One region of the Nesterenkonia sp. NBAIMH1 genome, then DNA from elsewhere that is predicted to be linked to it. Evidence: riboswitches for the same ligand, from Rfam matches in the RefSeq annotation. Region 1 holds a riboswitch; the other holds the start of a gene.

What was found. Region 1 has a riboswitch for thiamine pyrophosphate ahead of FS388_RS00920 (TenA family protein). Riboswitches for the same ligand answer to the same signal wherever they lie in the genome.
Region 2: another riboswitch for thiamine pyrophosphate. It lies ahead of FS388_RS11110 (ECF transporter S component); the one in region 1 lies ahead of FS388_RS00920 (TenA family protein).

What each region holds. Positions count from the first base shown of each region.
Region 1 is NZ_CP042335.1:199,153-203,875, forward strand. Features, by position in the region: gene argH (argininosuccinate lyase) at 1-729, opposite strand, end outside; gene FS388_RS00910 (argininosuccinate synthase) at 735-1,970, opposite strand; gene FS388_RS00915 (ankyrin repeat domain-containing protein) at 2,147-2,572, shown strand; TPP riboswitch at 2,583-2,706, shown strand; gene FS388_RS00920 (TenA family protein) at 2,775-3,428, shown strand; gene tenA (thiaminase II) at 3,425-4,096, shown strand; gene FS388_RS00930 (arginine repressor) at 4,099-4,617, opposite strand; gene argF (ornithine carbamoyltransferase) at 4,614-4,723, opposite strand, start outside.
Region 2 is NZ_CP042335.1:2,307,454-2,312,176, forward strand. Features, by position in the region: gene FS388_RS11105 (ATP-binding cassette domain-containing protein) at 1-2,055, opposite strand, end outside; gene FS388_RS11110 (ECF transporter S component) at 2,045-2,710, opposite strand; TPP riboswitch at 2,700-2,817, opposite strand; gene FS388_RS11115 (exonuclease SbcCD subunit D) at 2,917-4,089, shown strand; gene FS388_RS11120 (AAA family ATPase) at 4,086-4,723, shown strand, end outside.

The DNA.
Region 1 (4,723 bases):
GGCGTAGACGTCGCGCGAAGCCGTCCCGTCGATGGAGTTCCACGCAGCCTCGTCGAAGCCCAGCTCCTCAGCCACACGCTGCGGGTCAAGGCCCAGCGACGAGCCGGCCAGCGCACCGTGGCCGTACGGAGAGGCCGCGGCCCGCCGGTCCCAGTCCACCATTCGCTGCAGATCCCGAAGGAAGGCCCAGGCATGGGCCAGCAGGTGGTGGCTGAGCAGCACCGGCTGCGCGTGCTGCAGGTGCGTTCGGCCGGGCATAGGGGCCTCAGGGTGGGCCTCGGCCTGGCTGATCAGCGCGTCGATGGTGTCCATGACGCCGGCCGCGACGACGCGGGCGTGGTCCCGCAGGAACATGCGGCCCATCGTGGCGATCTGGTCATTGCGGGACCGGCCGGCCCGCAGCTTGCCTCCGAGCTCCTCGCCGGCGCGCTCAAGCAGGCCTCGCTCCAGGGCTCCGTGCACGTCCTCGTCCGATGCCGCCGGCGAGAACGCGCCCGAGAGCACGTCCTCCTCCAGACGGTCCAATGCGGAGAGCATGCCGGCAGCCTCGGAGTCGTCGAGCAGCCCGGTGCGATGGAGCACACGGGCATGGGCGCGGGAGCCGGCGATGTCGTACCGAGCGAGTCGAAAGTCGAAGTGCGTGGATTTGCTCAGCGCCGCAAGCGCATCGGCTGGGCCTGCCGCAAAGCGCCCGCCCCACAGCGAGCCCTGGTGGGTCTTCTCCGCCATCGCGCCTACTTCTCCACTCCGGCGCCGGAGAGGTCCGGCTTGCCGTGCAGCCGCTCCTCGCGCTGCGAGGCAACCTTGGAGGACAGCCCGTAGATGTCGATGAACCCGGGCGCCGAGGACTGATCGAAGGCGTCGCCCTCGTCATAGGTGGCCAGGTTGAAGTCGTAGAGGGAGGTGGCGGACTTCCGGCCCTGGACCGTCGCGCGGCCCCCGTGCATCTCCAGGCGGATCTCCCCGGAGACGTACTTCTGCGACTCCTCGATGAACACGTCCAGGTTCTTCTTCAGCGGCGAGTACCACTGCCCGTCGTAGACGAGCTCCGTCCAGCGCTGGTCCACCGTCTTCTTAAAGCGGGCCTGCTCGCGCTCCAGCGTGATGTTCTCCAGCTCGCGGTGAGCAGCCATCAGCGCCATGGCTCCCGGCGCCTCGTAGATCTCCCTGGACTTGATGCCGACCAGACGGTCCTCGACGATGTCGATCCGGCCGATGCCCTGGGCTCCGGCACGACGGTTCATCTGCTCGATGATCTGCAGAGGGCTCAGGCTCTCCCCATCGAGGGCCACCGGGATGCCGGCCTCAAAGGTGATGCTCGCGATGTCCGGGGCCGGCGAGAAGGCCGGGTCCTCGGTGTAGTCGTAGACGTCCTTGGTCGGACCGTTCCAGATGTCCTCCAGGAAGCCCGTCTCGACTGCCCGTCCCCAGACGTTCTGGTCGATGGAGAACGGGTTCTTCTTGGTGGTCTCAATGGGCAGCTCGTTGCGCTCCGCGTACTCGATGGCCTTCTCCCTGGTCAGGGCGAGGTCACGAACGGGGGCGATGCACTTCAGCTCCGGGCCGAGGGTCTGGATGGAGACCTCGAAGCGGACCTGGTCGTTGCCCTTGCCCGTGCATCCGTGGGCCACCGTCGTGGCGCCGAACTGCTGGGCTGCCGCCACCAGGTGCTTGGAGATGATGGGTCGGGAGATGGCCGAGACCAGCGGGTAGGCATCCATGTAGAGGCCGTTGGCCTTGAGCGTGGGCATGCAGTACTGCTCCACGAACTCGTCACGCGCATCGGCGACGTAGGCCTCCACCGCCCCGCAGTCGAGCGCACGCTGACGGACGGTCTCCAGCGACTCGCCCCCCTGGCCGACGTCGACCGCGACAGCGATCACCTCGGCTCCGGTGGCCTCAGCGATCCAGCCGATGGCAACAGAGGTGTCCAGGCCGCCCGAGTAGGCCAGTACGATGCGCTCGCTCACAGAAGTCTCCTCATGGGGTGTGCAGGGTTGATGAACCGCATTCTACATAAATATTCAGTACGATGCATACTTATCGATTGCGCGATCCGGCTCCCCCACTCTATGCGGGCCCCGGAGATGACGCACGGCGTCGCACAGCGGGTCGAAGAATGGACATGCTCGCTAAGCTGGTGCCCATGGCAGACCAGCAGACCCCAGGATCACCGGCGGACCTCACCGAGGAGCAGCTGGAATTTCTGGCCTCCATGTTCGACCTCGCCCGGGCCGGCAAGACAGAGGAGCTGCTGAGCCTGGTGGACCAGGGCATTCCCCCCAATCTCACCAACTCCTCCGGCGACACCCTCCTCATCCTTGCCGCGTACCACGACCAGGCTGAGCTGGTCCGGGGACTGCTGGAGCGCGGCGCGGAGACGGACCGCGAGAACGACCGCGGCCAGACCGCCGTAGGGTGCGCCGTCTTCCGCCAGAACGAAGAGATCACTCGGCTGCTGCTCGAAGCAGGCGCCGACGTGCACAGGGGGCGGCAGAATCCCTATGCGGTGATCGAGGTCTTCGGGATAGAGGGCATGCGATCCCTCCTCGACGAGTACACCTCCTCATGATGTAGCCTGAGTCACACCCGAGGGGCGTCCCGCCAAAGGGACTGAGATGACGCTGAGCCGCAGCGCGGACGGTGCGTCGACCCTTTGAACCTGATCCGGCTGATACCGGCGAAGGGACTGGCGAGCTGCCCGCAGCCTTCTCGCGGCAGCGCACCCTCTCCCTTCTCGTCGGTCCCGGATCGACCCCAGCAGAAGGAGAGAGATGGCCGAGAGATTCAGCACTGAGCTCAAGGAGCAGAACCAGCCGGCCTGGGACGGCGCAGTCGGCCACCGCTTCGTCGATGAGCTCCTCGCAGGCACTGTCAGCGACCACCACATGGCTGCCTACCTCATTCAGGATCACCGGTTCCTCGATGCGTTCCTCACCCTGCTCGGCGCGGCCATGGCCTCCGCCGACACGATGAAGGCGCGCCTGCGGTTCGGACGATTCGCCGGAATGATCTCCGACGACGAGAACAGCTACTTCCTGCGCTCCTTCGAGGCGCTCGGAGTCAGCGAGGAGCAGCGCATCGAAACCCCTGATACCGCCCCCTGCGCCGGCTTCCAAGCCATCATGCGCGAGGCTTCCCGCACACAGAACTATGCGGCTGTCCTCGCGGTGCTCACCGTCGCCGAGTGGCTCTACGGCGACTGGGCCCGCCGCGCAGGCACCAGCAGGCCCCAGCACTTCGTCCACGCGGAGTGGATCGATCTGCACAGCAGCCCGGCGTTCTACGAGTGGGTGGAGTTCCTCCGCTCCGAGCTCGACCGGGTCGGCCCCCAGGATGCGCCGACGGCCCAGGACTTCTTCTCACGGTCCGTGACGCTGGAGCTGGACTTCTTCAACGCCGTCTACCAGAACGGAGATCACTCATGAGCACCCTTTTCGACCGCCTGAAGGAAGCCTCCCCAGCCGAGTGGCAGGCCTATACCGACCACCCCTTCATCCAGCAGATGGAGGACGGGACGCTGCCCCCCGTCGCCTTCCGGGAGTACCTCATCCAGGATTATCACTTCCTGGTCCAGTTCGCCCGGGCCTATGCCCTCATCGGCTACAAAGCCCGATCCCTCGAGGACCTGCGCTACGCCCAGGAAGGCATCGGCAACATCCTGCACGAGACGCAGCAGCACGTAAAGCGCCTGGGCGAGCTCTACGGCCTGACGCCCGAGGACATCGAGAGCACCCCGGAGGACCCCGCGAACATCGCCTACACGCGTTTCGTGCTCGACGCGGGAGCCACCGGCGACCTCCTGGACCTCCACGTGGCCCTCTCCCCGTGCGTCATCGGCTACGCCGAGATCGGCCGGCGACTCAAGCCTGCCGCAGACGCGGACCCGAACCATCCCTACGCCGAATGGATCGCAGAGTACTCCTCGGAGTGGTACCAGGAGACGGCGCGGTCTGCCGTCGAGCACATCGAGGCGCTGGCAGCCCGCGGCGGCTCCGAGGCGCGGTTCCAGGATATTGCAGAGATCTTTGCCACTGCCTCACGAGCTGAGGCGGCGTTCTGGCAGATGGGCCTGGACAGAGCGGCCACGGGCTGAGCTCAGCCCACCATGGCGTCGAAGCGCGCCACCAGGGCCTCTCCCCCCGAGGGACCACGACTGATGAGCATGATGGTGTCGTCGCCGGCGATGGTCCCCAGCACCTCGTGCAGGCCCGCGTGGTCCACCGCACTGGCCAGGAACTGCGCCGCTCCCGGCGGAGTGCGCAGCACCACCAGGTTCGCGCTGGCCTCCGCGGAGACCAGCAGGTCCCTGCACAGCGAGGCCAGCCGCGCCGTGGTGGCGGCCTCCGTCTGGTCGGACTGGAGCTCACCGGCAGGGCCTTCGGCAGGCACCGCGTAGACCAGTGCGCCGTCGGCTCCGCGGACGCGTGCTGCCCCGATCTCCACCAGGTCGCGCGAGAGGGTCCCTTGGGTGACCCGCACCCCAGCCTCGGAGAGCCTGTCGGCCAGCTCCGCCTGCGACCGGATGCTCCCACGGGTGATCAGGTCGCGAACCTTGGCGTGTCGAGCAGCTTTGGTCGCAGGCGCGGTGCGCGATCGGGCAGACTCCCGGCTCATAGGCCCGCGGCCTCCGCCTCGCGCACCAGACGCTCCGTCGTCTGATCTGCCTGGCCCGACTCCACCAGCAGCCAGGCCATCAGCGCCTTCTGGGCGTGCAGACGGT
Region 2 (4,723 bases), 580 kb from region 1:
CGGTAGCTTCAGCTGCTGGGCCAGCGAGTCAGCCAGGTCGGTGGGATCGGTGGTGGAGAGGATGATGACGCTGGGCAGCACGATGGCGAAGGCTCGGAGCCCCAGGGCGACGCCGAGCAGCAACGAGCCGCTGCTGACTGTCGTGAAGCCCAGGTCCAGCAGCACCCGCCCGGACTCTTCACCGGCGATCGCGGTGCCCCATACGGCGATCACCGCCCCGACTGCAAAGGGCCAGATACGGCCGAGGAAGGCCAACGGACGGATTCCCGCCAGCCCGAGCATCAGAAAGCTGGTCGCTGCGACCACAGCCGCCGAGACCGCATCGATGGTCGCCACCAGGGCCAACGTGATGAGAGCAAGTGCTGCCAGCTTCGCAAGAGGGCTGCGTCGGCCCAGCCACGAGGAGTTCCGCGCGGAGCCCAGCCCGGGAAGCTCCGTGGTCCCCCGTTCGGCTGAGGGCGTTTCTGCGGGGCGGCTGCGGAACTGCCCGATGTCGACAGTCTCAGCGTCGAGGGCCTCCAGGAATGCGGCGTCGTGCGTGACCGCCAGCACAGCCCCGCCCGCGGCGAGGTGCTCACGCAGCAGGTCGACGATCTCCGCAAAGGTGTGGGCGTCCTGCCCGAACGTCGGCTCGTCGAGCAGCAGCATCTGCGGACCGGAGGCCAAGGCGGTGCCTACGGAGAGCCTGCGCTTCTCGCCCCCCGAGAGGCTGAACGGGTTGGCGTCGGCGAGCTGCTCCAGCCGCAGGCGGTGCAGCAGCTGGGCCACTCGTGCCTCGACATCCGTCTCAGCGAACTGCGGCCGGCCGTCGACGGTGCGCGCCTTCTCCGCGGAGAGCCTCAGCTCTTCGGCCACAGTGGGCTTCACGAACTGGTGCTCAGGCTCCTGAAAAACCATCCCGATACGACTGATCAGCTGTGCCGGATTCCACGCATGCGGGTCCGGGGTGAGCGTGCCGGCGTGCGGAGGCAGCAGGCCCGCCAGTGACAGCAGCAGGGTGGATTTGCCAGCTCCGTTCGGCCCCGTGATGCCCACCGCCCGGCCAGCGCTCAGGGTGAGGTTCACCCCGGTGAGCACCGGGGCAGGGCAGTGACGTCGCCGCCACCCTCTGCGCGGACTGTGCCGTGAGACGGCCAGCCCCTCGGCCCGGAGCACGACATCGCTGCCCTGCACTCCCGACTGCTGAGCACCTCCAGCCGGCGCGGAGATCCCCTCGGCGTCACCAGGGACTGACCGTGGCGATCCGTCCCACCCTGGGACCCAGAGGCCCGCCTCGGCGAGCTCCGTTCGCAGGGCACCGTCTGTGCTGAGAGTCGACGAGGGCGCTCGCCGGCTCACTCCGCTTCCTGGGGCGAGCACGACCAGCGTGTCCATGTGCTCGGCCCAGCGGGCCAGCCGGTGCTCGACGACGACGAGGGTGGCGCCGGTGCGTTCGGCGGCGGCGATCACCGCGTCGCGGACCTTGTCGGCACCCTCAGGGTCAAGGTTGGCGGTGGGTTCGTCGAGCAGCAGCAGACCCGGGCGCATCGCGAGGATGCCGGCCAGTGCGAGCCGCTGCTTCTGACCGCCGGAGAGCTGAGCGGTGGGATGGTCACGGGGGAGGTGACCGAGCCCCACGGCCCGCAGCGCTTCGGCGACACGGTCCGGAATCTCGTCCCGGGGGACTGCGAGGTTCTCCGGGCCGAAGGCGACGTCGTCGCTGAGGCGGGAGAGCACGACGGCGGCCTCCGGGTCCTGCTGCATGAGCCCGGCCCGGCCGCGTGCCTCCTCGGGGCGTGCGCCGTCGATGAGCAGATCGCCCTGGGCTTCGGCGCCCTGGTCCTGCAGAACACCGGCGAGTCCGTGCAGCAGGGTGGATTTGCCTGCTCCGGAGGGTCCTGCGATGAGGACCTTCTCGCCGGGTCGGATATGCAGGTCCAGACCTGCGACCGCTGGGGAGTCCCGGTCGGGATGGTGCCATGTCCAACCCCGGGCAAGAACCTGTGCTCCAGCTGAGGGAGCTTGCGGCGTCGTGGTGCGGGTGCTCGGCCGGACGGCCGCCGGATCAGAGGTCACGGCGGGGGCTTGTCCGGCCCAGCGGAGATTCGCGGTGCGCCTTCCTCGAGGCCATCGGTCCCAGAACACCGGTGGCGGCGAGCGCCCGGGTGCCCAGCCAGGGGAGAAGCCCGGCGACGATGGCCCCGGACAGCATGAAGCAGCCGATGTGGATGGCCGTCTCCAGGGGTGCGTAGGCGTACATGGGCACGATCCAGTGGTAGGTGATGCCGCCGGTGAGCCCGGAGGCGGCCCCGCCGAGGAGTGCGATCTCGATGCTGAAGCGCCGGTACATGACGGCCAGGAAGATGAGCTCGGCCCCGAGCCCCTGCATGAACCCGGAGGAGAGCACGGTGAGGCCCCATTGGGAGCCCAGGAGGGCGGAGACGGCGGCGGCGACCATCTCACAGTAGATCGCCGCACCGGGTTTGCGAATGATGAGAGCGCCGAGGACGGCGGGGAAGAGCCACATGCCGTGGACAAGCGTCTCCACCGGCGGATAGAAGGCGAAGAGGCTGCCCACGAAGTGGTAGCTGAGGTTCCAGCCCCAGAAGATGACCCCGGAGGCGACGGCGAGTGTGGACGCCACCACGATGTCGGAGACGCTCCAGCGCATGGAGCGGCGTGCGGATGCGGACCGTGCAGATGCGCGTGAGAGCGCTGAAGAAGAGTTCATAGCGACTTCCTTCGCAGGTTCTAGCCTGATCAGGTTCAAGGGTCTGGGCCTCAAGCCCACTCTCAGCGACTGGCCGGTGATCGGCGGCCGCTCCCCTGTCGGACAGAGTTCGGTATTCAGTTGTCACCGCCTAAGCGGTGGTGGGCGTCACATTAGCACGGGGCTGCGCGCACGTGGCTGTCCGTCCGCACCGGTAGGTTTGGCCTATGCGCTTCCTGCACACCTCCGATTGGCATCTTGGGCGTGGCTTCCACGGCTTCAGCCTGCGCACTGAGCAGGAGCAGCTGTGTGAGGCCGTGTGCGCCGAGGTGAGGGAGCAGAACATCGATGCCGTGCTGATCGCCGGCGATGTCTATGACCGGGCGCTGCCGCCGGAGTGGGCCGTGGAGCTGCTGGAGAGAACCCTCGGGCGGCTCGTGGAGCTGGGTGCGAAGGTCATCGTCACCTCCGGAAACCACGACTCGGCGGCTCGGCTGGGGTTCGGGCGAAGCCTGATGCGCAGCTCGGGGGTGCACATCCGCAGCGCACTCGAAGACGCCTGGGTGCCCGTTGAGCTGGAGGATGAGCACGGCCCGGTGCTGGTCTACGGCGTCCCCTACCTGGAGCCGCAGCTTCACGCCGCGGAGCTCGGCTGTGAGCGTGCCCACCACACTGCCGTGACCCGGGCCGTGGCCGAACGGATCCGGGTCGATCGTGCCGAGCGCAGCCCCCAGGCGCGCACCATTGTGATGGCGCACCTCTTCGCCGCCAAGGGCACGGCCTCCGCATCAGAGCGGAACATCGGTGCGGATGTCGCCGCGGGGGAGCAGCCGGAGCACCACGAGGACACCGTCGGCGGCCTCTCGGTGGTCCCGCTGGAGATCTTCGACGATTTCGACTGGGCAGCCCTGGGCCACCTCCACGGACGGCAGGCCCTCACGGACACCGTCAGGTACTCCGGGTCGCCGATCCGCTACTCATTCTCCGAGGCGGAGCAGGAGAAGGGAGCGTGGATCTACGACACTGCCGACGGAAGCGCCGCGGCCCTTGACTGGAGCATCGGCCGCCCCCTCAAGCGCCTCTCCGGCACGATCGAGGAGATCCTCGGCGCGGAGACGCTGGAGCGGTGGTCACACGCCTACGTGCAGGTGAAGCTCACTGATGAGCAGCGGCCCGAGCAGGCCTTCCAGCGCGTCCAGGAGTGCTACCCATACCTGGCCAGCTTCAGCTATGCAGGGGCGGGCCGGCTCACCAGCGGGTCCACCTACTCGCAGAAGCTGCAGCAGGCCCGCACCGATGCTGAGGTGGTCGCAGGCTTCCTGGAGCATGTGCGCAGCCGGAGCCCTCATGAGGCTGAGCAGCAGCTGATCGCCGAAGCCCTCCAGGAGGTGCGCGCATGAAGCTTCACGCCATGACTCTGTGCGCCTTCGGGCCGTTCCCCGGAACTGAGACCGTGGACTTCGATCAGCTCAGCGCCGAGGGTCTGTTCCTGCTGCGCGGCCGCACCGGCTCCGGGAAGACGTCGGTGCTCGACGCCGTGACATTTGCCCTCTACGGGAACGTAGCGGGGCTGAGAGACCATAACCTTCTCAAATCACACCACGCGCCTGATGAGCGAGCCCCTTTTGTGGAACTGGAGTTCTCCGTCGGCGGGCATCGCTATTGGGTACGTCGGACACCCTCGTTCATCCGGGCGGGGCGCAAGACGATGGTCAACCCTACGCTCAGCCTGAAGCGATGGACGGGGGACGGCTGGGACGTCGGAGTCTCAGGCATCAAAGCCGCTACTGCTGAACTCAGCGGCATCCTCCAGCTGAGCCTGAAGCAGTTCACCAAAGTGATCCTGCTTCCTCAGGGAGACTTCGCTGACTTTCTGCACGCCAAGAGTGCCGATAAGCAGGCACTCCTCGAACAGCTCTTCGACACCTTCCGGTTCCGACGCCTGGAGGAGCGCCTCAACGAGCAGGCCAAGGAGGCCCGGGCCCGCAGCGAACGCATCGAAGCCCAGATCGAGCAGCTCACTGCCCGCCTGCG